DNA from 4 places in the Vibrio aquimaris genome. Region 1 is predicted to be linked to each of the others. Evidence: predicted binding sites of a transcription regulator. Region 1 holds the regulator's gene; each other region holds the start of a gene.
What was found. Region 1 encodes PurR, which represses purine synthesis genes. Its sites were predicted from a motif close to TNANGNAAACGTTTNCNTNA; they were not measured.
Positions count from the first base shown of each region.

Region 2: a site for PurR is predicted at 1,377-1,396, ahead of metK (methionine adenosyltransferase). Genes of this name have one in related genera too.
Region 3: a site for PurR is predicted at 2,992-3,011, ahead of FIV01_RS11225 (NCS2 family permease). Genes of this name have one in related genera too.
Region 4: a site for PurR is predicted at 3,252-3,271, ahead of folD (bifunctional methylenetetrahydrofolate dehydrogenase/methenyltetrahydrofolate cyclohydrolase FolD). Genes of this name have one in related genera too.

Region 1 is NZ_CP045350.1:1,139,229-1,144,872, forward strand. It holds gene FIV01_RS05405 (putative signal transducing protein) at 1-226, opposite strand, end outside; gene FIV01_RS05410 (TVP38/TMEM64 family protein) at 229-918, opposite strand; gene FIV01_RS05415 (TfoX/Sxy family DNA transformation protein) at 1,040-1,633, opposite strand; cyclic di-GMP riboswitch class I at 1,824-1,910, opposite strand; gene purR (HTH-type transcriptional repressor PurR) at 2,050-3,057, opposite strand; gene torD (molecular chaperone TorD) at 3,274-3,921, opposite strand; gene torR (two-component system response regulator TorR) at 4,120-4,821, shown strand; gene elyC (envelope biogenesis factor ElyC) at 4,863-5,644, opposite strand, start outside.
Region 2 is NZ_CP045350.1:409,984-415,627, reverse strand. It holds gene tkt (transketolase) at 1-1,308, opposite strand, end outside; gene metK (methionine adenosyltransferase) at 1,616-2,770, shown strand; gene FIV01_RS02010 (DUF2189 domain-containing protein) at 3,029-3,826, shown strand; gene FIV01_RS02005 (SprT family zinc-dependent metalloprotease) at 3,891-4,379, shown strand; gene FIV01_RS02000 (LysE family translocator) at 4,394-5,005, opposite strand; gene rsmE (16S rRNA (uracil(1498)-N(3))-methyltransferase) at 5,315-5,644, shown strand, end outside.
Region 3 is NZ_CP045350.1:2,426,693-2,432,336, forward strand. It holds gene frsA (esterase FrsA) at 1-927, opposite strand, end outside; gene gpt (xanthine phosphoribosyltransferase) at 1,152-1,616, opposite strand; gene FIV01_RS11225 (NCS2 family permease) at 1,683-2,972, opposite strand; gene FIV01_RS11230 (aminoacyl-histidine dipeptidase) at 3,803-5,275, shown strand; gene FIV01_RS11235 (ATP-dependent zinc protease family protein) at 5,556-5,644, shown strand, end outside.
Region 4 is NZ_CP045350.1:2,191,352-2,196,995, forward strand. It holds gene FIV01_RS10110 (sarcosine oxidase subunit beta family protein) at 1-383, opposite strand, end outside; gene glyA (serine hydroxymethyltransferase) at 476-1,729, opposite strand; gene FIV01_RS10120 (GlxA family transcriptional regulator) at 1,935-2,996, shown strand; tRNA gene FIV01_RS10125 (tRNA-Arg) at 3,061-3,137, opposite strand; gene folD (bifunctional methylenetetrahydrofolate dehydrogenase/methenyltetrahydrofolate cyclohydrolase FolD) at 3,339-4,202, shown strand; gene FIV01_RS10135 (lysozyme inhibitor LprI family protein) at 4,305-4,685, opposite strand; gene FIV01_RS10140 (pesticin C-terminus-like muramidase) at 4,682-5,626, opposite strand; gene FIV01_RS20610 (hypothetical protein) at 5,589-5,644, opposite strand, start outside.

The DNA of each region.
Region 1 (5,644 bases):
AATCTGGTGGTGTTTTTTGTTCATACTCTTCTATTATTGACAGCGCTTGTTCATGTTGACTGATATCCAAAAGCCATACACAGGGTGAGGTACTATCATCGAAAGGAAGTTCTCCTTGTAGCCCTACGATTCCATCTCCTCTGACTTGGCAATGTATTCGCTGTGATTTTAGAAGTTCACAGACTATATGAACTTCTATTACATTAGCGGTTGAGAAAATTTTCAAAATTAACTCTCATTTTGAGTTTGTGTGGCTCCTTTGAATTTTCCCATCACCCATTTAGTGACTACTGGGAATAGCCCAAGTAAAGCAAATGATAGTAATACAGGAGCAGATACGATACCCGATAGGCTTTCTATTTGTGCTAATTGTGTGCCTGCGTTGAGATAAACCGCTGTACCCGGTAGCATTCCCAATTGGCTTACTAGGTAAAAACGAGCAGTAGATATTGGTGTTAGCCCCATTAAAAGGTTTATTAGGAAGAAAGGAAACACAGGTATTAGGCGAAGCGAAAATAAATAGAATGCCCCATCTCTGGCCACTCCGTCATTGATTGCTTTTAATTTGTCGCCAAACTTGGTTTGCACCCAATCTCGAAGTAAAAAACGACTGCTGAGAAAGGCGAGAGTCGCACCTATGGTGCTTGCAAAAGAGACAAGTAAAAGACTGGCCCAAAAGCCGAATAAAGCCGCACCTAGAAGCGTCACCACGGCAGCGCCTGGAATGGAGAAAGCAGTAATGGCGACATAAGCTAGAAAATAACTTATAGCGGCTAGTGCAAAGTTGTTATTTATAAACTCAGATAGCGAGGCTTGTTGAGCTTTAGCATTTTCTAAAGTGAGATATTGACCAAAGTTAATGCCAAGAAACACAATCAATCCGACGAGCAGAATTCCTAACACGAGCTTTTTATTCATAGAGACTTCCTAAATATGAGTAAAGGGATATGAAAATAAGAACAGTTGAAGAGAAGTAAAATTTCAAACAGAAAAAAAAAGCCAACCTAGCTGGCTGACTTAGTTTCAAAGTATGTTGTGATTAGCTATTAAGAAGGCTTTCTAACTCCGCTCTGCGAGTAGTAGGAATCACTGACCAATGTTTACCTTTTATAGCGCCTTCTAAAGCCCAGAGCAACTCAATTGACACCTCCGCAGAGTGTGTTGCTTGAATCGCCTTAAACGCCTTTACTGACCCTATTTGTTCTAAATTCTCGACGCTATCGATTCCGGCTTTCTTTAACATACGTTCTGTTGCCAGTCGAAGGTTAGGTAAATCTTTAAGTCGAGTCGGCCTAGCTTTAGCTTGTGTCGTCTTTTCTTTCTTGGCTACTTCCAGAGAGCGATAGGCTAAAGAAAGCGCTCGCTCTTCACAAGATGCAATATTATCAGTTAACGCAAAGTATTTTGTAACGACGGGGAACCCACGTTTTTTATATACGTACGGTGTTAAACCCTCAGTTTTAAATTGATTGGCGAGTTTGTCATCGGCGCGGATGTGCAGCTTATCGTTAACGACTAATGCGAACATTATGTCGTCTGCGAAGATGCCGAATCCGCCGAACATTGAGCGCGATTTTATCTGACCAAGCTGATCAAAAAGTCGCATCGATTCTTTAAGTATTGGTTTATCCATGCTGTTTTATCTCGGTGTATATTTTATTATACGCCACCAAAGTCAGGTCCGAGAGATTAGCAAAATAATGCAGGTAAAATGTTGATAAAGAAGTCATACATTTTTTAGAACAAACACATATGGCTACCGAAACATCAAATCACCAGTCCATGTATTGTTTTAAACGGTATGATAGCTTGCATTATTGCCCATCGGCAACTCCGCTACCTTTCAGTTCCCTGAGTCAGGCCGGAAGCTTTGCGTCCCACTCTTTCGAGATGGTTTGCCCTGTTCGTGGCATTAGTCGAACAATTTAAGAATAAATAAGATTTGAGGTAAGTATCACATCATGATTGTATAAGTGTGATGCCGATCCAGATATTTTGTGTCAAAATGATAGATTCGGCTAATAGTTTAACTTATCAGCCGATTTGTATTCATTCACTTAGATTGTAAACCGTATCACGAACCACAATCTCTGGGTGCATTTCGAAAACACGCTTTTCATGCTCTTTATCTTTGATACGTTCCAAAAGGATTTCAAACGCATTTTTACCTACGCGACGTTTAGGTTGATGCACAGTAGTAAGTGGTGGAGAGAAGTATTCAGCGAGCTCTATATTGTCATAGCCAATAACTGAAATCTGTTCAGGTATTTGAATTCCTTTTTGCTGCAGCCTGCTCATTAGACCAAGAGCCATAGTATCATTGAAACAAAAGACAGCCGTTGGTTTGTTATCCATTGCGACAATTTGATCTGCGGCTAGCACAGCAGTGTCGCATTCGAAGTTGCCTTCGAGAATCCAGTCTTCGTTAATTTTTATGTTAGCTTCACTCATTGCTCTGCGAAACCCTTGGATACGTTCTTGGCACGCTGCTTTCTCAAAGTGTCCACTAAGACATGCGATATCTTTATGACCGTGATCGATCAGGAATTTTGTTGCTAGATAGCCGCCTTCTTCGGAGTTATCGATTATTTTATCGGCTTGAGAGCTTTCTGGGCCCCAGTCCATGATGACTTTAGGGATATCCTTCTGGCGGTCAAGCATATCACTAAGCTCTTCGGTTAGGTCGGAACACATTACCAGAATGCCATCAACACGTTTTTCGGCTAGCATACGTATATAATCGCGTTGTTTCTCATATATGCCACCAGTGTTACACAGTATGAGAGTATAGCCTTGGCGGTAACAATAGCTCTCTACACCATCGATGACTTCAGAAAAGAAAAGATTAGTAGATTGAGTGACAAGCATACCTATAGTACGGGTACTGTTGCACTTTAGGCTTCTCGCTACAGCGCTTGGAGCGTAGTTTAATTCAGTCACTGCCTCCATCACTTTTTCTTGTGTCGCTTCTGCAACAAAGCGCGTTTTATTTATTACATGAGAAACTGTCGTTGTAGACACGCCGGCTAAGCGTGCTACGTCTTTGATAGTGGCCATAAGGTTCTGTCCTGTCGATGACTGCCGTGAACTTGCATCAAAAATTTGTGTAAGTGGGCAGTAAGTATCAGAAACACAAAAACCGCCCTATTTAGCGGTTTATATCTAGTTCTGTCAGTTTTTATCGTTTTCGTTCTCGATTTTATATCGCAAACACTGTAAGGGCAAACAAAAACCTAAATCCTAGTAGGCTTTCCATCACATATTTGTGTCTAATTACTCACCTTTTAGATATGAGTAATCCTGTTTGATAAACGCAAGTGTGACTTCTGTCACTGATGCATAAAAGCCGAAGTTATCCAGTTTCAGACACTTATTTACAAATGAGGGGATCCAAGAGAGAAGGTGGGTTTCAATAAATTGTGCTTGTTTCTGCATCGAAGTTTCCATCGCCTCCGGTTGCATTAGCTTGTTGGAGCAAATGATTAGATGACCGAGAAAGTCTAATTCTACAGCAATGTGATCAGCCGGCTCATTAAGGTTTTTATTCACCTCTATTTGATATTGGTACATTAAGTTTTCCATTTCTGTGGCAGGTACGTCATTGAGCAGTCCTGAATCGCCAATATAGATAGAAGCGTAGGGTAGGGCAGAATCTTTATCGGATTTAAGAAACAGATTACAAAAGTCAGCCGCTAGTTCGAGTTGGGCATTGTTTCTGTCGAGCATACGATTAAGCGCATTTATTAGTTTGTCTGTACATGGCCTTAATTGCTCATTCTGCCCAAGTGCTGTTAGGAAGGAGCGAATTTGGGGCGAATGGTACTCTTCAAGTATCTCAGCAGAAAGTTCTTTGGCGAATAAACTTGATAACCACCAATAGATTTCGGCGCGCTTCTCATTTAAGGATTTGAGGTCGTCCATTAGATAATATTCTCCACACTTATGTAAGCTATCTGGGATAAAACTTGTGTTATCCATAAAATATCAGTTCGGTGTAGTTTAGGTTGTTTCAAATCAAAAAAAGAGTGCGTATGCACTTATAACCGACACAAATACTAGAATTATGACAGCTTATGAATAGAATACGAGTCAATAGGTTAGGTGTATGTAGTGGTGGAGATGGGTTATCACGTATTAATTGTCGAAGATGACGCAGTGACTCGAAGTAAATTGGTTGGCTATTTTCAGCATGAGGGTTATCAAGTATTTGAAGCTGAAAATGGTGAAGAAATGCGCGAATTAATCAAAAGTTGCAGTATTGACTTGGTGCTACTGGATATTAATCTGCCAGGTGAAGATGGACTTTTGTTGACTCGTGAACTTAGAAGCCAGTCAGATATAGGGATCATTTTAGTGACTGGGCGTACTGGTCACATAGATAAGATCGTTGGCCTGGAAATGGGAGCTGATGACTATGTGACCAAACCCTTTGAATTGAGAGAGTTAGTGGTTCGAGTCAAAAATTTACTCTGGCGCATAGGCTCTGTTCGCCAAGCAAAATCGGCTGCAAGCGCTCATAAGTTAGTTCGCTTTGCGCACTGGACATTCGATATACCAAGGCGCTCTCTAACAAAAGAAGGTAAGCCTGTGAAACTGACTAAGGCAGAGTATGAGCTGTTGGTGGCGCTATCTTCTTATCCCAATCAGGTACTAAGTCGTGAGAGAATTCTTAATATGATCAGCCACAGAGTTGAAGCACCTAATGACCGTACGATAGACGTTCTCATTAGACGGATGAGAGCCAAAATGGAGTGTGATCCTAAAAACCCTCAGCTATTTGTTACAGTGCATGGCGAAGGTTATATGTTCGCAGGAGAATAAAATAAAGAGTATACCGAGACATGCTCGGTATACATAGAATGTTAGGCGTCGCCATCAGGTACAGGGTTATCAGAGGCTATTCCTGCCTTGTGATCATTGTTTGAAGCCCAGTTGCGCAGAGTTTGCCATATCAATCCAAGCGTTTCATGCCAGTAAATTTCAGTTTGTTCGAGGTACACTGCTTTGGGCGAATATTTGTCCCAGACTTGTTCTACATTGCGTTGAGCTAGATAGTTAGTTGGTGCTGGATAGGGCTTTAATCCTGCAGAGTAAAACTCATTTAGTGCTCTTTTCATATGACTCGCTGATGTCACAACAACGAGCTTTTTACGTTTGACAAATGCTGCAGCTTGCCGAGCCTCTTCCCAAGTATCTCTCGCAGTTTCCAACAGAATAATATCGGATTTGGCAACGCCTAAGGCTAGCGCTACTTTTGCCATCATCCTAGCGTTGCTGACATCAGATCCCCCAGCATACCCAGATAAAATTAATTTTGAACCGGGATACATTCTCATCACTCTTATCCCTTCGGAAAGTCGCATTAGGCCGGTTCGGCTGAGTTCGGAAGTCGGGGGAATCTTATCGTCTACCACATGCCCACTACCAAGAACCATAACGTAATCTATGGTGCCATCTACTGGAAAGAATGCGGTGTATTGACGTTCGAGAGGGAGAAGAAGCCTTGATGCAATAGGCTGAAAAGAGATCAGAAAAATACCGATAAAGGAAAAGAGAACGACAAAACACCCCGTTTTTTGCTTTCGAGTAAACATAATGAGTGTTAGGCCGATAATCCCGATCATCAGCATGAGTGGTAAAGGCA
Region 2 (5,644 bases), 730 kb from region 1:
CATAAGGAAAGTCGCGCCGTAAGGGACAAAGCCGCCGTGCAAAGCAATACCATTCATGATGGCTGTCATGCCAAATTCACGCACGCCGTAGTGGATGTAGTTACCTGATGCATCTTCCGCCGATACTGACTTAGAGCCAGACCACATAGTGAGGTTTGAAGGCGCTAAGTCGGCAGAGCCGCCCAAAAATTCTGGCAGCATTTGACCAAAGGCTTCCAGCGCGTTTTGCGACGCCTTACGTGAAGCAATATTGGCAGGGTTAGCTTGCAAATCTGCGATGATTTGGCTGGTTTTTTGTTCCCACTCAGCAGGCAGTTCGCCATTTAGACGGCGCTTAAGCTCTGCCGCTTCTGCTGGGTAAGCTGCAGCATAAGCGTCAAATTTTTCATTCCACGCTGCTTCTTTGGCTGTGCCAGCTTCTTTGGCATCCCACTGGGCATAGACATCCGCAGGGATTTCAAATGGACCATGTTCCCAACCCAATTGCTTGCGAGTAGCCGCAATTTCATCAGCGCCAAGCGGAGCACCGTGACAATCGTGAGAGCCTGATTTATTCGGTGAACCAAAACCAATAATGGTTTTAGTACAAATTAATGTTGGACGAGGATCGGCTTTCGCAGCTTTGATCGCCGCATCGATCGCTTCAGGATCGTGGCCATCAACCGCTGGAATAACATGCCAGCCATAAGACTCAAAACGCTTAGGCGTATCATCAGAGAACCAGCCTTCAACGTGACCATCGATTGAAATGCCGTTGTCATCCCAAAACGCGATAAGCTTACCAAGACCTAGTGTACCCGCCAAAGAACACGCTTCATGCGAGATCCCTTCCATCAAACAGCCATCGCCCATAAAGGCGTAGGTGTAGTGATCGACAATGTCATGGCCTGACTTGTTAAACTGCGCCGCTAGCGTTTTTTCCGCAAGGGCCATACCGACTGCATTGGTAATGCCTTGGCCAAGAGGCCCCGTAGTCGTTTCAACACCTGGTGCGTAACCATATTCTGGGTGACCCGGGGTTTTAGAATGCAGCTGACGGAAGTTTTTCAGCTCATCAATCGACAACGCGTAGCCTGAAAGGTGCAACAAAGAGTATATCAGCATAGAGCCATGGCCGTTCGACAGTACGAAACGGTCACGATCGGCCCATTCAGGGTTTGCTGGGTTGTGATTTAGATGTGAGCGCCAAAGAACTTCAGCGATATCCGCCATGCCCATTGGGGCGCCTGGGTGACCAGAATTGGCTTGTTGTACGCCGTCCATGCTAAGGGCACGAATAGCGTTAGCTAGGTGTTTGCGGGAAGACATGTTTGCTCCTGAGTGCATTAAGCGAAAAACAGATTTGAATGTCTTTTATTCTCTCAAAGCGTTCAGGCCACTGCAAACGTTTTACTGACTAATACACACTCTCTAGTAACTTTAAAAACTAATATAATAATCAACAATATCTGGATAATAAAAGCAAACAATTGAATATGAAATAGTAAAAAAAGCTTGAAATTAGCACTAGCAAAACTAAAATAGACGTCTAGAAGTAGATACACCTACTATTATTGAACCTATTCTATACTAGTGAATAAGCTCATTCACTATCCCAAATTAAAGCGGAGCTATCATGGCTAAACACCTGTTTACTTCTGAGTCAGTATCAGAAGGTCATCCAGATAAAATTGCAGACCAAATTTCTGATGCAGTGCTTGATGCGATTATTGAACAAGACCCCAAAGCTCGCGTTGCTTGTGAAACTTATGTCAAAACTGGCATGGTGATGGTGGGTGGTGAAATCACAACCTCAGCATGGGTAGATATCGAAGAGTTAACTCGTCAAACCGTTCGTGAGATTGGCTACATCAACTCAGAAATGGGCTTTGATGCTGATTCTTGTGCCATTCTAAACACCATAGGTAAGCAATCGCCAGATATTAACCAAGGTGTCGATAAGAGCGACCCTAAAGAGCAAGGCGCCGGTGACCAAGGCATCATGTTTGGTTACGCAACCAATGAAACCGATGTGTTAATGCCAGCTCCTATCACTTACTCTCATCTTCTGGTTCAAAAACAAGCCGAAGTACGTAAAAACGGCACTCTACCTTGGCTAAGACCTGATGCTAAGTCTCAAGTTACGTTCCAGTATGATCAAGGCAATATCGTAGGTATTGATGCAGTTGTACTTTCAACTCAACACAGTGAATCAATCTCTACACCTGAGCTTCGTGAAGCGGTAATGGAAGAGATCATCAAACCTGTTCTTCCTTCTGAATGGTTAAACAAAGATACCAATTACTTCATCAACCCAACAGGCCGCTTTGTTATCGGTGGACCTATGGGTGACTGTGGTCTAACGGGTCGTAAAATCATTGTCGATACTTATGGTGGTGCAGCCCGACATGGCGGTGGTGCATTCTCAGGTAAAGATCCATCTAAAGTAGACCGCAGTGCTGCATACGCAGCACGTTATGTAGCAAAAAATATTGTTGCTGCTGGACTAGCAGAACGCTGTGAAATTCAGCTTTCTTACGCCATAGGCGTTGCCGATCCAACGTCGATTATGGTGGAAACATTCGGCACAGAAAAAGTGTCTAAGGAAGTCATTGTCGAAGCGGTTCGTCAACACTTTGATTTGCGCCCATACGGTCTCCAAGAGATGCTTAATCTTCTTCAACCAATTTATAAAAAGACTGCAGCCTACGGTCACTTTGGTCGTGAAGAATTTCCATGGGAAGCGACAGATAAAGCAGTGCTACTGCGTGAGTTTGCAGGCCTAAATTAATCTAATTTACCTATTAACAAAGGACTTCTGGATATCCAGAAGCCCTTTGTTTTATGCCACAAAAAGCAATAAGCAAATTTGTAATTTTTTGTTAAGGGGTCAATAGTTAACAAAAGGTTAAGAAACGAATGGTAATTTCTTAACCTACAAGTTACAGATGCGCAGCTTAACCAGCGGTCGCAAAGCCGAGCATCGTGTTCCAACACGCCACTTTCAAAGAAAAGTGGTCTATGACTGAGAATCGATCAAGGAGGATATATGCCTCGTACGGTGAACCAACAAGAAGATATAGATCAAAAACAACAACCCGTGCCAGACAGTGAATATGCGCGCACAATCCCATGTAATGAACTCAATGTATCGGCGCCTTTTCATTGGTTATCACTCGGTTTACAAGATTTTATACGTGCTCCTCTAATTAGCGGATTTTATGGTTTATGTTTTATGGCCGCAGCAATAGGAATCGTATTACTTGTTCAGTGGCAAGGTACACATCTGGTCGTAATGCCAAGTTTAATTGTGTACGGATTGATAGGTCCCTTCCTTGCTTTAGGACTCTATGATGCAGCTTGGGAACTGGAAAAAGGTCACAAGCCAAAGCTGTTACACTCAATGAAAGCCATTGGGCGTAACTCTTCGTCACAATGGGCGTTTGCTGTATTGCTCGCAGTATGTATGATTTTCTGGATGCGGATTGCTGCCCTTCTTCATGCTCTTTATCCCTCTGTCCAAGGTGCCCCTATTACCGATTTTCTGCCTTTCCTTGTCATAGGTTCGCTTGTTGGATTTGTCTTAGCGGCCATCGTATTTAGTATTTCAGCCTTTTCCATTCCGCTGATGATGGAGCGCAGAGTCGACATGATGACGGCAGTGTTTACCAGCTTTAACGCTGTCAAATCTAACATTCCAGCCATGATTGTCTGGGCTGGTATTATTTGTGGTGGGATTTTAATTGGATTTGCGACCTACGGGATAGGCATGTTTTTCACTATACCCATTCTAGGTTACGGAACCTGGCATGCTTACCATGATGCAATAAGGAAAAAGCACCATTAGTACTCTTGCTTTGTTCGTTATACTATTCGCCCCATGACTTGGGGCGAATTTATTGGGAGTCGATGTGGACAAAGAACTTAGCTATCGCGCACAACAAATTATGGCAAAGTATGTAGTCATAGCTCAGCAGCACTTTCAGCACTCCTTTGCCATGCCAACAATCAAGTATCGACTCAAAGGCAAAGCAGCGGGAAAAGCGTACTTACAGCTAAATGAAATCCGTTTAAATCCCATTCTTTTCATAGAGAACCAACAAGCCTTCTTACAGGAAGTGATTCCACATGAAGTTGCTCATCTTATTACCTATCAGGTATATGGCAGAGTCAAACCCCATGGAAAAGAGTGGCAGAACATAATGACATCCGTATTTGGTGTCAGCGCCAACACCACTCACGATTTTGCTCTAGATTCAGTGCAAGGAAAAATCTATCAATACCAATGCGGATGTCAGATCCACCCACTCACCATACGTCGCCACAATAAAATTCAGCGCAATCACAATTCGTATAGCTGCAAAATCTGCCAACAAACATTAATTTACATGGGGTCATAACTATTTAACGCTAGTTATCTACTTGATGACGCTAAGCCCACTGCAAAGCCAACAAAAACCCCACCGCTAACTTTGTTCATTCTCAGCTTATTTTTTTCCGTTGAAAGCTTATTCTTAGCCTTGTGCGCAATAAAAGAATAAACACTGTGAATCAAGACTACGAGACAACTGAATGTCACCGACATTACAAGCAACTGAATGGTGTGATCTTTTGATGCATCTATAAACTGTGGAAACACCGACATAAAAAATACGATAGCTTTAGGGTTTGAAATAGAAACCAAGAATCCTTCGCAAAAACACCGAGAATAAGAATGATGACTAGAACCAAGCGTAACTTCAAATGAAGGCTTTGCGCGCCACGTTTTCACGCCTAAATATAATAAGTACATAGCACCAAAAAACTTAATTAGGCTGAAAGCAAAAGCAGATTGAGTCAATATCACGCCCAGACTAGTCGCAGAGATAGCAGAAATAAAAAGAATCGCGGTCGCTACTCCAAATATTCCACTCAATGCTTTTTTACGACCTTTTTGTACCGAGTTATTGAGCGTAAGCATGACAGCTGGTCCAGGCAGAGATATAGTCGCTCCAGCTAGGCACACATAAAGAATATAACTTTCCATATATTACTCATATCAGTTAGCAATGATTGCAACACCCGTAATCAGCATCACCCATTGCTTAAATTTACGTCTTATTTTTATGTAAAGCCATTGAAATTAACAGACTTGATATTTAAATATTTGAACTACCACTTAATCGATTGGTTTTGTCATACTGGATTTAATGGCTAAAGGAAAGCCATGTTTTTGTATAGCTCGAGAATAAAGCTATCCCTACGGCTCCTATTTCTACGCCCTTCCCCCTTGTTTTTTACTTCTAACGCATCCATGTTAGGAGTTAAATTACTTCTTTTCCGGATATTTACCCTGATGCGAATCCCACGAATTTATCACCCTCAAGCAATCACTCAGCTCGGAAACCTAAACCTAAGCGAAGATGCAGCAGGCCATGTGGGAAGAGTTCTGCGCATGAAAACCGAACAGCAAGTGACACTCTTTGATGGACTAGGGGCAGAGTTTCCCGCTGTCATCACAGAAGTCACCAAAAAGGCCGTTCAAGTAGAGCTTACTGAGCGCATCGAGCGAAGCAGCGAATCCCCACTTAACCTTGATTTGGGGCAAGTGATATCGCGTGGTGATAAGATGGAATTCACCATCCAAAAGTCGGTTGAACTCGGCGTCAATACCATCACTCCGCTA
Region 3 (5,644 bases), 1.3 Mb from region 1:
CAGCTTCTCAGGCGAGGACAGCACATCATGAATCGGTGCACCCAAGCTGACACAGGCTTTCAGTTTATCTTGCTCCACAAATGCAAGCCTGACCATAGCATTACCACCGAAACGAAAGCCCAATAATCCGACCTTATGGTGATCGACCCAAGGAATATTAAACAATTCATTAAGTACTGCTTGATGCAAACACGAAGTGTCTTCAGTCAGGCTCCAATGGCTATTATGACCGATAGACGGCATATCAACCGTCAGCATGGCAATATTTTTCGCCGCTAAATGATTACGAAACAGTCTCCACAAATCCGTTTGCAGGCTATCTAATCCAGCGCTGACCATGACAACAGGTTGAGGCTTATCCGTACTGGTGAGGTGTAAGTGAGCAATAATGCGCTTGTTCTGATAAGGAATTTCTAATTTCTTAACTATATACTGAGTCTTTTTTGCCGCTTCAGAATATGCGTTACTCGCCAATACTTGAGCTTGGGAAGCTAGGTTATCGTTTTTTAAATGAGGGTAGCCAGCAATACTAAAACACAAAGAAGCATTAAAAAGTGCATCAGCAGCCTCCTCGCCCTTAAGTTCATTAGAGCGAAGGGTGTGTGACATACCCAACTTAGTCCACTCATAGGTCCAGTTACCACTGTGATATCCCATCACAGTATCGAGCCATTCATCATAAGTTCTTGAATGCTTAGAGGATGCTATCTTGGATAACACTTCATCTGCTTCAATCGGATCTAAACCTTGCCATGCCCATTGCAATCGATTGATATTCCTATACCACTTAGCCCCCTCTCTGTGACGTTTATCGTCTAATATTTTCTGGCTGCTTGGCATATATTGAGTAAGCGAAGAGGTTTCCTTCGCTTGCTTATGGTTGGTAAACAGAGTTTCTGAGAGGTTTTTGCTCACTTCTTCAGACATGACATGGCCTAGTTATTAAGTTTTCTGTATTGTATACATGGATTGGATTAAAAATCAGATCTGGCTTGCTGTTTAACATACAAGTTCACATTCAGCTGAAAATCAAAATAAGCGCAGCAGAAAAGACAAACCAAAAATGACCCACTAGGGGCCATTTTAGTCTGATTCGATTCCATTATCTCCGTGTCTTGCACAGCAAGACAAGGACTCTGGTTTTAATCAAATTATTTTTGCTTGCGGTTTATTGGTTCAATGTACTGAATCGACATGTCCCAAGGTTGTTCTATCCATGTTTCTTGCTCAATATCTACCACATAATCATCAAGTAAAAGCGCACCGGAAGGTTTGGCACAAACTGCAATAAGTTTCGCTTTTGGATAAAGTTCACGTAACTTACGCGCCGTATCACCACTATCTACCAGATCTTCTACGATTAAATAACCTTCACCATCACCTTCAGGCGCTTTGAGAACACTCATGTCGCGTTGGTGATCATGATCGTAACTGGAAATGCAAATGGTATCGACATAACGAATACCCAATTCACGAGCTAAAATCGCTCCGGGAACAAGACCACCTCGACTCACAGCCCATATCCCTTTCCACTGTTCTGCTGGCATTTGCTTCTCAGCAAGTTCCCGGCAGTAAGCGTGCATTTGATCCCACGTAATAATGAACTTCTTAGTCATTGTAATAACCCAATAATTAAACTTGCCACTGCATAGACGGATTCCGACTAGCAAGTATGAAAAGCGCTAAGCAACCATGTACTTGATGATAAAGACTAATGACATAACCCAAACACTAAGAGAAACATCTCGACCTTTTCCGCTGCATAACTTTATTGCAGCATAAGCAATAAAGCCCAACGAGATACCTTCAGCGATTGAGAAAGTTAACGGCATCAATAAACATGTCACAACAACAGGAGCCGCTTCAGTTAAATCCTGCCAATCGATATTTGCTAACCCTGATAGCATCAAGATTGCTACGTAAAATAGCGCACCAGCCGTCGCATAGGCTGGAATCATTCCCGCCAAAGGAGAAAAGAATAAAGCAAGTAAGAATAAAATACCAACAACAACAGCAGTTAAGCCCGTACGGCCACCAGCTGACACACCCGAAACGCTCTCAATGTAAGATGTGGTGTTGGATGTTCCAAGCAAAGCCCCAACAGACGTCGCGGTTGAGTCAGCCAACAGCGCTTTGCTTAAACGAGGGATTTTGCCATCTTTATCCATTAAGCCCGCTTTTTGCGTAACACCCACCAAGGTACCAGCGGTGTCAAATAGGTCGACAAACAAAAAAGCGAAGACAACTGAAATCATACCCACTTCAAATACGGCAGAGAAATCCAGTTGCAGAAAAGTAGGTGCGATACTCGGCGGTGTGGACATAATACCCGCCCATTGAACATCACCAAATGCCAAACCCAAGCCCGTCACCGCTAAGATAGCAATCATAACCGCACCTTTGATGCCACGATTGACTAAAGCAATGGTTAGGAAAAAGCCTATTGATGCCAATACCGCAGGCAATGATGTAATAGCGCCTAAGGATACTAAAGTAGCTGGATTATCAACCACTATGCCAGCATTTTTTAACGCGATAAAAGCAAGAAAAAGCCCAATACCCGCAGAGATGCCCGTTCGTAATGACAATGGAATAGAATGAATTATCCACTCACGAATCTTAAACACACTTAGAAGAATAAACAGTAAACCAGACACAAATACTGCGGCTAATGCAACTTGCCAAGTGTACCCCATACCAAGCACAACAGCATAAGTAAAGAAAGCATTCAGCCCCATACCCGGTGCTTGTGCGATAGGGTAATTAGCAACAAACCCCATGATAAAGCAACCGATCGCAGCTGCTAAACAGGTCGCTACAAATACCGCACCATGATCCATGCCCGCATCCGCTAAAATTGCCGGATTAACAAAGATAATGTAAGCCATGGTCAAGAATGTTGTTAGACCGGCAATGATCTCAGTTTTTACACTTGTGCCGTGTTCACTGAGCTTAAAAATTTTTTCGAGCATAATCGAATTCCAAAGATGAAAAAGTAAACGGTTGCGTAATCGATTGGCGGAATTATAGAGTTTAATATTTTCAAATTCCAGACAGATTTCATCTGTAAGAAAGCAATCTATCTATAAAATTTCAGCTCAAATAATGTGGCACAATATCACTAAATCAAAAACATCTTTAAGTTCATAGAGTAATAAAAAAACGCCACTCAATTTGAGTGGCGGTTGATTCATATCAGTTACAAGAGCACTGAGACAAAATTCTAATTTATAGGGGGTATATAAACTTCATTCAGGAATCTCTGTCTAAGTTAAATAACTAAAACTAGATGAATAGACAAAATCGCCAATGTAAATAGAGTTGCTTATCCAGAGTTTTGCACTTGGTAAACCTTTCATAACCATCACCTTCTAACTCAATTAAAAAACAATCTAGATTGCTTTCTCAGTTTCTTGGAGGCGGCAAAGTGGACTCTTCCCTTGAGCATTTTATCTTCACTGCAGAAGTTAGTTTCTGACTATATCAAAAAGAAACTTTATTACAATAGTTAAAGATTAAAGTCACAAAAACTTAATAAAATAAGAGTTTCACGCATAGAAATTGTAATTAAATTACATCAATATCAGTTATAAACTTCCCATAATGAGCAATTAATATCATATCAATGATTCTGACAATAATCATGATAAAACGGTTTTTTGTTCACTTTTACTACTAGGTTGTAGTAATGAATGATATTCTCAAATGTTCTAATTCGTGCGCCAACCAGAGCCATGTATGCCAACGAGCTTTTAGCATTACATGCCCAAGTCTTGGCACTATCACAGTAAAGGAGTCACCTGTGTCTGAATTTCATTCTGAAGTTAGCGGCTTATCACCAAGCGTCGTATGGCAGTTTTTCGATAAAATTTGCTCAATTCCTCATCCTTCTAAGCATGAAGAAGCATTGGCCCAGTACATAGTCAACTGGGCAAAAGAACAAAATCTAGATGTCCGGCGAGATCCTGTGGGTAATGTTTTTATCAAAAAGCCCGCAACTCCGGGAATGGAACATAAAAAAGGCGTGGTACTTCAAGCTCACATCGACATGGTGCCGCAGAAAAATGAGGACACAGATCACGATTTTGCTAAAGATCCAATCCAACCATATATTGATGGCGAATGGGTAACAGCGAAAGGTACAACTCTCGGTGCTGACAATGGCATGGGGATGGCATCGTGCTTAGCTGTACTGGCTTCCGATGACATAAAACATGGACCACTAGAAGTTTTACTGACTATCGATGAAGAAGCGGGTATGACAGGAGCCTTCGGGCTTGAGGCGGGATGGCTAGAAGGTGAAATATTACTCAATACCGACTCCGAGCAGGAAGGCGAAGTTTATATGGGCTGCGCTGGCGGTGTAGATGGTGAAATCTCCTTCGATATTCAGCGTGAAGCCGTTCCAAGTGGCTACACAATTCGCCAACTGACATTGAAGGGGCTAAAAGGCGGTCACTCTGGCTGTGACATACATACAGGGCGTGGTAATGCCAATAAACTCATCGCTCGTTTTCTCGCAGGCCACGCCCAAGAGCTCGACCTACGCTTAATTGAATTTCGCGGTGGAACACTGCGTAATGCTATTCCGCGCGAAGCTTTTGTGACCATTGCGATCCCAACTGACAATGAATCTAAATTGTCAGACTTATTTGAAGCGTATACAAACCAAATACAGCAAGAGTTGGGAAATACTGAACCTAGCATCATTTCACTAAATCAAAACGTTGAATCGAGCCAAGAAGTGATTGCAATCGCCGATCAGCAACGCTTTATAGCAGCACTTAATGCATGCCCGAATGGCGTCATTCGCATGAGTGATGACATCGAAGGCGTCGTTGAGACCTCTCTTAATGTGGGTGTAATCAGCACGCAAGAAAACACCATCAAGATACTTTGTCTGGTGCGTTCTTTAATTGATTCAGGACGTAGTCAAGTCGAAAGTATGTTGAGTTCAGTTGCTGAACTTGCTAATGCAGACATTGAATTTTCCGGTGCCTACCCGGGGTGGAAACCAGATCCCGACTCAGAAATCATGTCAATCTTCCGCGAGATGTATCAAGGCATATACGGTCACAAGCCAAACATTATGGTAATACACGCGGGCTTAGAGTGTGGGTTATTCAAAAAGCCTTACCCTAATATGGATATGGTCTCATTCGGCCCAACCATCAAATTTCCTCATTCTCCTGATGAGAAAGTCAAAATTGACACTGTTGCTCTTTATTGGGAACAAATGGTGGCTTTGCTCGAAGCCATTCCAGAAAAAAGGTGATCCCGTCAACTTCAATTAATAGTGCACTACAGGGGTAAACAAAGCGCCTCTGTATGTGTGCAACCTATCGTATCTCCCCTTCAACACATCATTTATCCTATTCCCACCGATAAATATTATTTGTCGTCACGATGAGCTTTTCTGTTCGTCCAATCTCTCCTATATTGCTAGGATAGCCCCTTAGTTAGAACAGACAGATAGCCATTCTTAACAATATTTTTATCATAAAAAACAACTTGTTAACATGGGTACTCAAATCGTGGTTAGGGTTAGAATAGTGATCAAAGAAAAAATGGTGCTTGGTTGGCGAGAGACACTGAGTCTGCCTGAACTTGGAATAGCCCAAATAAATGCCAAAGTGGATACGGG
Region 4 (5,644 bases), 1.1 Mb from region 1:
ATGTCTTGTAATGTGTGGCCGAGGTTTAACACACCTCTTTGGCTAAACATGAGGTTATAATTGAGCTCTTGAGACAAACCTTCCCACAATTTCATTGAGTGCTCGTAGAGATGAGCAGCCTCATCCCACAAGTAATTGGAGCGCACTATGGTGGTGTTTCTCGCAGTATTGCCACCACCTAGATAGCCTTTTTCAACCACAGCAATATTGGTAATACCATGCTCTTTCGCCAGATAATAGGCAGTGGCTAGGCCGTGTCCGCCACCACCTATAATGACTACGTCATATTGCTTCTTGGGTGTGGGATTTCGCCAAATTCGCTGCCAGTTTTCGTGATAGGTTAAGGCATGCTTAAATAGACCAAACCCTGAGTAATCCTTCATTGTTTACCTTCCAAAAAACGTTAAAGTCCAAGCGTCTTGTCATAGGCGCATCGATTTTTAATTGAGTATTGTTAAGCGCCTATTGGCTGAGATCATCGATAAACGGGAAACTCTGCGCACAATGCAGCTACCTTGGCTTGCACAGACTTGATTTTCTCTTCATTGTCTAAGTCATCTAAAATGTCGCAAATCCAATCGGTAAGCTTGGCTGACTCGGTTTCTTTAAAGCCCCTAGTGGTGATAGCGGGTGTACCAATTCGAAGTCCACTGGTGACAAAAGGTGATCTCGGATCATTAGGCACAGAGTTTTTATTGACCGTGATGCAAGCTTTACCCAAGGCCAGATCCGCATCTTTTCCCGTGATTCCCTGCTTTATAAGGCTGACTAAAAACAGATGATTATCCGTTCCGCCAGAGACGACCTCATAGCCACGTTCAATGAACCCTTTTGCCATCACTTGGGCATTTTTCACAACCTGAGCTTGATACTCAGTAAATTCTGCTAATGAGGCCTCTTTAAATGCTACAGCTTTAGCCGCAATAACATGCATGAGTGGTCCACCTTGACCAGCAGGGAAAACCGCTGAGTCTAGTTTTTTCTCTAGCTCTTGATTGGATTTGGCGAGGATAAGGCCACCTCGTGGTCCCCTAAGTGTTTTATGGGTTGTGGTCGTGACAACGTCCGCATAAGGAAGTGGGTTTGGATAATGACCAGAGGCAACCAGTCCCGCGACATGTGCCATATCTACAAACAAATAGGCATTAATCGAGTCAGCGATATCTCTAAACTTTTGCCAATCAACCACACGAGAATAGGCAGAAAAGCCAGCAATGATCATTTTTGGTTGATGTTGCTTGGCCAGTTCCTCGACTTGATCGTAATCGATTTCACCAGTGGCCTCATTTAAACCGTACTGAACAGAATGATAGATTTTTCCTGAAAAGCTGACTTTAGCGCCATGAGTTAGATGACCACCATGGGCAAGGCTCATTCCCAAAACCGTATCGCCAGGGTTGAGCAAAGCCATGAAAACGGCAGCATTCGCTTGTGAACCAGAATGAGGCTGCACATTCGCATAATCGGCGCCAAACAAGCTCTTTGCGCGTGAAATAGCAAGCCGCTCGATAGTGTCTACATGTTCACACCCCCCATAGTATCGCTTAGCTGGATAGCCTTCTGCATACTTATTGGTCAACTGTGTTCCCTGCGCTTGCATCACTCTCTTGCTGGTGTAGTTTTCAGAGGCAATTAATTCGATATGCTCTTGCTGACGGGTATCTTCACTGTTAATAGCACTAAGCAATTCATCATCAAATCCTTCAATGGTGTCATTTTGGTAGAACACACGTCTCTCCTTTAGCACATTAATGTAACAATAGTGTTAACAAAATATCCTGCATCCCTGTTCCATGACCGACTGTGTGCGTCAACAACTGTTGCTTTTGCGACAAATCACCGAATCATTGCGTTGGATATTGAAAATAATGTGATGTGGGTAATAAATTTATATTGAGAATACTTGTAACAAGTCGCTTACCTGAGACACTGCCATGGCACTCAAACCTCAAGGCATGGTGATGAAAATAATAAGAAAATTCTCAGCTCCAATGAGAGATACCAACCAATGTTTTATCGCGAAAGAAAAAACCATATGTAAACAAACCTCAGTGCTATTTGTTGTGCTTGAGCATTTTTCCCTAATGTCATTTACTTGTGCGGTCGATTGTTTAGTGACGTCAAATTTGGTGGAAGGCTCGGCGCGATTCACCTTTGCTACGGTTGGATTAGGCAATGGCGAGGTGCTCAGCGATCTTGGTATTGGCCTTACGCCTGATCACTCATTAGACGAAGTAAAGGCATTACAAGATATCGATGCTGTGATCGTTTGCGGAGGTTATCGAACTAGCCTGAATGAACACCCTCAGTTGTCAAAGCTGATTGCATTAAGTAGTAAGTGCAGCACCATTCTAGGGGGGATTTGGAATGGGGCTATTTTTCTTGCCCATGCAGGCGTTCTTGATGGAAACCACTATGCCCTTCATCCAGACAATCATGCCTATGCAAAAGAAAGGTTTCCTCGTAGCGTTTTATCATCAAGCTCCTACGTTGAACACGAAAACATCTTCACTTCTTCTGGAGCAAGTAGCACTCTCGATATGATGTTAGCGCTAGTGCAAAAAATAACCAGCCAGCCCAATTCTAATGCGGTGCGAGAAATCCTTTCTTGTGACCGTTCCATTCCCCAAAATTCAACGCCACAGCTTCACACTTGCCTACCAGGCTCTACACCAGCGATTGTCAAAGAAGCCAATCTATTAATGGTCAGTAATCTTGACGAGCCGCTCCATGTCGAAGACATAGCCCGTTACCTCAAGATATCGCGCAGAAAATTAGAAAGACTGTTTCAGACGCATATTCAAACCTCGCCCTCTAAGTACTATTTAGAACTGAGATTAACCTATGCAAGGCAATTATTGCTCCAATCGGAAGACTCCATCTCAACCATAGCCGCATCGACAGGCTTTTCTTCAACCACCCATTTTAGTCGATGTTTTAAAGAGTTTTTTTCCCTATCGCCTAGCGTGATGAGAGAGAAAATGCATGTCAGTTAGGATTATTTGAGACCCAAAAAGCAAAAACCCCAACATCAGGTGATGCTGGGGTTTTCTAAATAAATGGCACGCCCTGCAGGATTCGAACCTGCGACCACATGCTTAGAAGGCACGTGCTCTATCCAACTGAGCTAAGGGCGCGCTACAGGGAAAGGATTATACGAGTTCAGCGTCTTAACACAAGACCTTTTCGTAACATTATGAACTGAATGACTAAAAAAAGCCCACCAGGTTGAGTTTTGATTAAAAACACCCCAAAGCAAACGTTTGCCTATGGATGTTCGTTGGATAATTTGCGACAATGCGCCCAGCAAAATAGCCATTCTGTTTTAAAGGAACGTCATGACCGCTCAAAATATTGATGGAACTCTTATTTCTCAAACTGTCCGTTCAGAAGTCGCTGCGCGCGTAAAAGCACGCCTTAATGCAGGCTTAAGAGCACCTGGACTCGCGGTAATACTGGTTGGTGAAGACCCTGCATCACAAGTATATGTTGGGAGTAAGCGCCGCGCTTGTGAGGAGGTGGGCTTTGTATCCAAGTCATATGATCTCCCCACAACGGCAACCGAGCAAGAGCTGCTGGCTCTGGTTGATGAACTTAACAATGATGATCAAATAGACGGTATCCTTGTCCAACTGCCCTTACCGGCTGGTATTGATGCTACTCATGTTCTTGAGCGTATTCACCCTGAAAAAGATGTCGATGGATTTCACCCCTATAATGTCGGCCGCCTAGCTCAGAGAATTCCTAAGTTACGCTCATGTACACCAAAAGGGATCATCACATTACTTGATCGCTACAACATTAATTTACGTGGCCTACACGCGGTTGTTGTCGGTGCTTCCAATATTGTCGGCCGCCCAATGACACTTGAGTTATTGCTTGCTGGCTGCACCACAACCACATGCCACAGATTCACTAAAGATCTTGAAAGCCATGTTCGACAAGCAGACATTGTGGTCGTGGCAGTAGGCAAGCCTAACTTTATTCCGGGTCAATGGATTAAAGAAGGTGCCGTGGTCATTGATGTGGGCATCAATCGCTTAGATTCGGGCAAGTTAATTGGTGATGTGGATTATGACAACGCCAAAGAGCGAGCAAGCTTTATTACCCCAGTCCCTGGCGGCGTCGGCCCTATGACAGTTGCGAGCCTGATAGAGAACACCATGCTTGCTTGCGAGCAGTTCCACACCAAGAAAAAGTAACGAGTGAAGCTCATCGTTTAAAGGTGATGAAGCTTGTTACGATAAGTTAATAATCCCCATCAGCTATGTTGATGGGGATTTTTTATGTTTGGCCTCAACTGGCTAAAAAAATTGCTCTACCACATCAGACAAGGAAATGATAAATTCTTCTCTACTCTTGTACTCACTTGCCATACATTCGCTTATAGCAATATCATGTGCCATTGAGCCCTCTTCCGCAAAGTAGGAATAAACATCGCAATTTTGAGTAGCTGCTTTAGCCCATGATTCTTGAGACAGTTTAATCTTTTTTTGATATTCATCAGCACCAGATAAATATTTATCCAAATTCAAATACGCCTTTTGCATTTTAGCTCTAGATGTAGCCTCAACTTCTTTTTTACAGCTTAAAAGCTCGCTCGATGAACTTAAATTAGTGCAAGCAGATACCGATACGCTTGAAAAAAGAAAAATAAGAGTAGAAATTATAATTTTTGTATTCACTCACCCTGTCCTCTCAAGTAATTTGCTCTTTGTCTTCCTGGTTCATAAGAGTTCAACACTGAGCTTCCTTCAATATAATCAATAAGGACTTGTCTATCATTTAACATACCTTTTGTCATTGGTTTAGGGCCTTTTGTAAACCCTTGATATACGAAGTCCACCAGAATATCTCTGATCTTACTATCAAGTTCTAACCAATTCACCCTACTTTCTTTATTCTCTGTCCATTTCTGGTAGTTATTCTTAGCCCTATCTTCATACTCTGGATAGATAGATACAAAAAGGTTATGTTGGTCTTTTCTTGTAATTGCATCTATTTTATTTATATTTTTATTTACAAACTGACTGGCGTTCTCTCCTTTTAATCCCGCACTTTCTGATATCAGTTTTGCTATATCAGGAAAAACTCCAGCATTCGTTAAATCTGCTAGAACTGCTTCCTGACTCCTATTACCACAATCATACCCCCTACCTATTGTCACACCTGAATTGCTATTTCCTGGCCAATGAATTTTTCTTGAGAAGTAATTTGAACTTTCTGCATCATTACCTTCTGCGTTAAAAGTCACCTGTCCCTTGGGCACTGTTAGCCACTTTTCGTCCATCTCATCATCAACAAACTTCCAACCTTCTTTAACCGCCTCATCTAAAGCAAGAATGGTATTTTTGTCTACAACCCCATCAACATCACCAAATTGGTAACTGTTATGCGTGGTATGTGTGGGTTTATAGTGGGTTTGAAACTGTTTAACGGCGCCTTCTGTCGCGCGGCCAAAATCGCCATCTACACCGAATGACCCCAAGTCAAAGCCACAGTCAATCAAAGCCTGTTGGACTTTTTTGATCTCTTCAGTATTTGCGGAGCCTTTTTTAAGAGCGTTAAATTTACCGGCCGCTAGTTCATTAAGCGGCTTGTTGGCGCTCTCTGAAAACCCGTTCACGATTTTCAGCCCATCGCT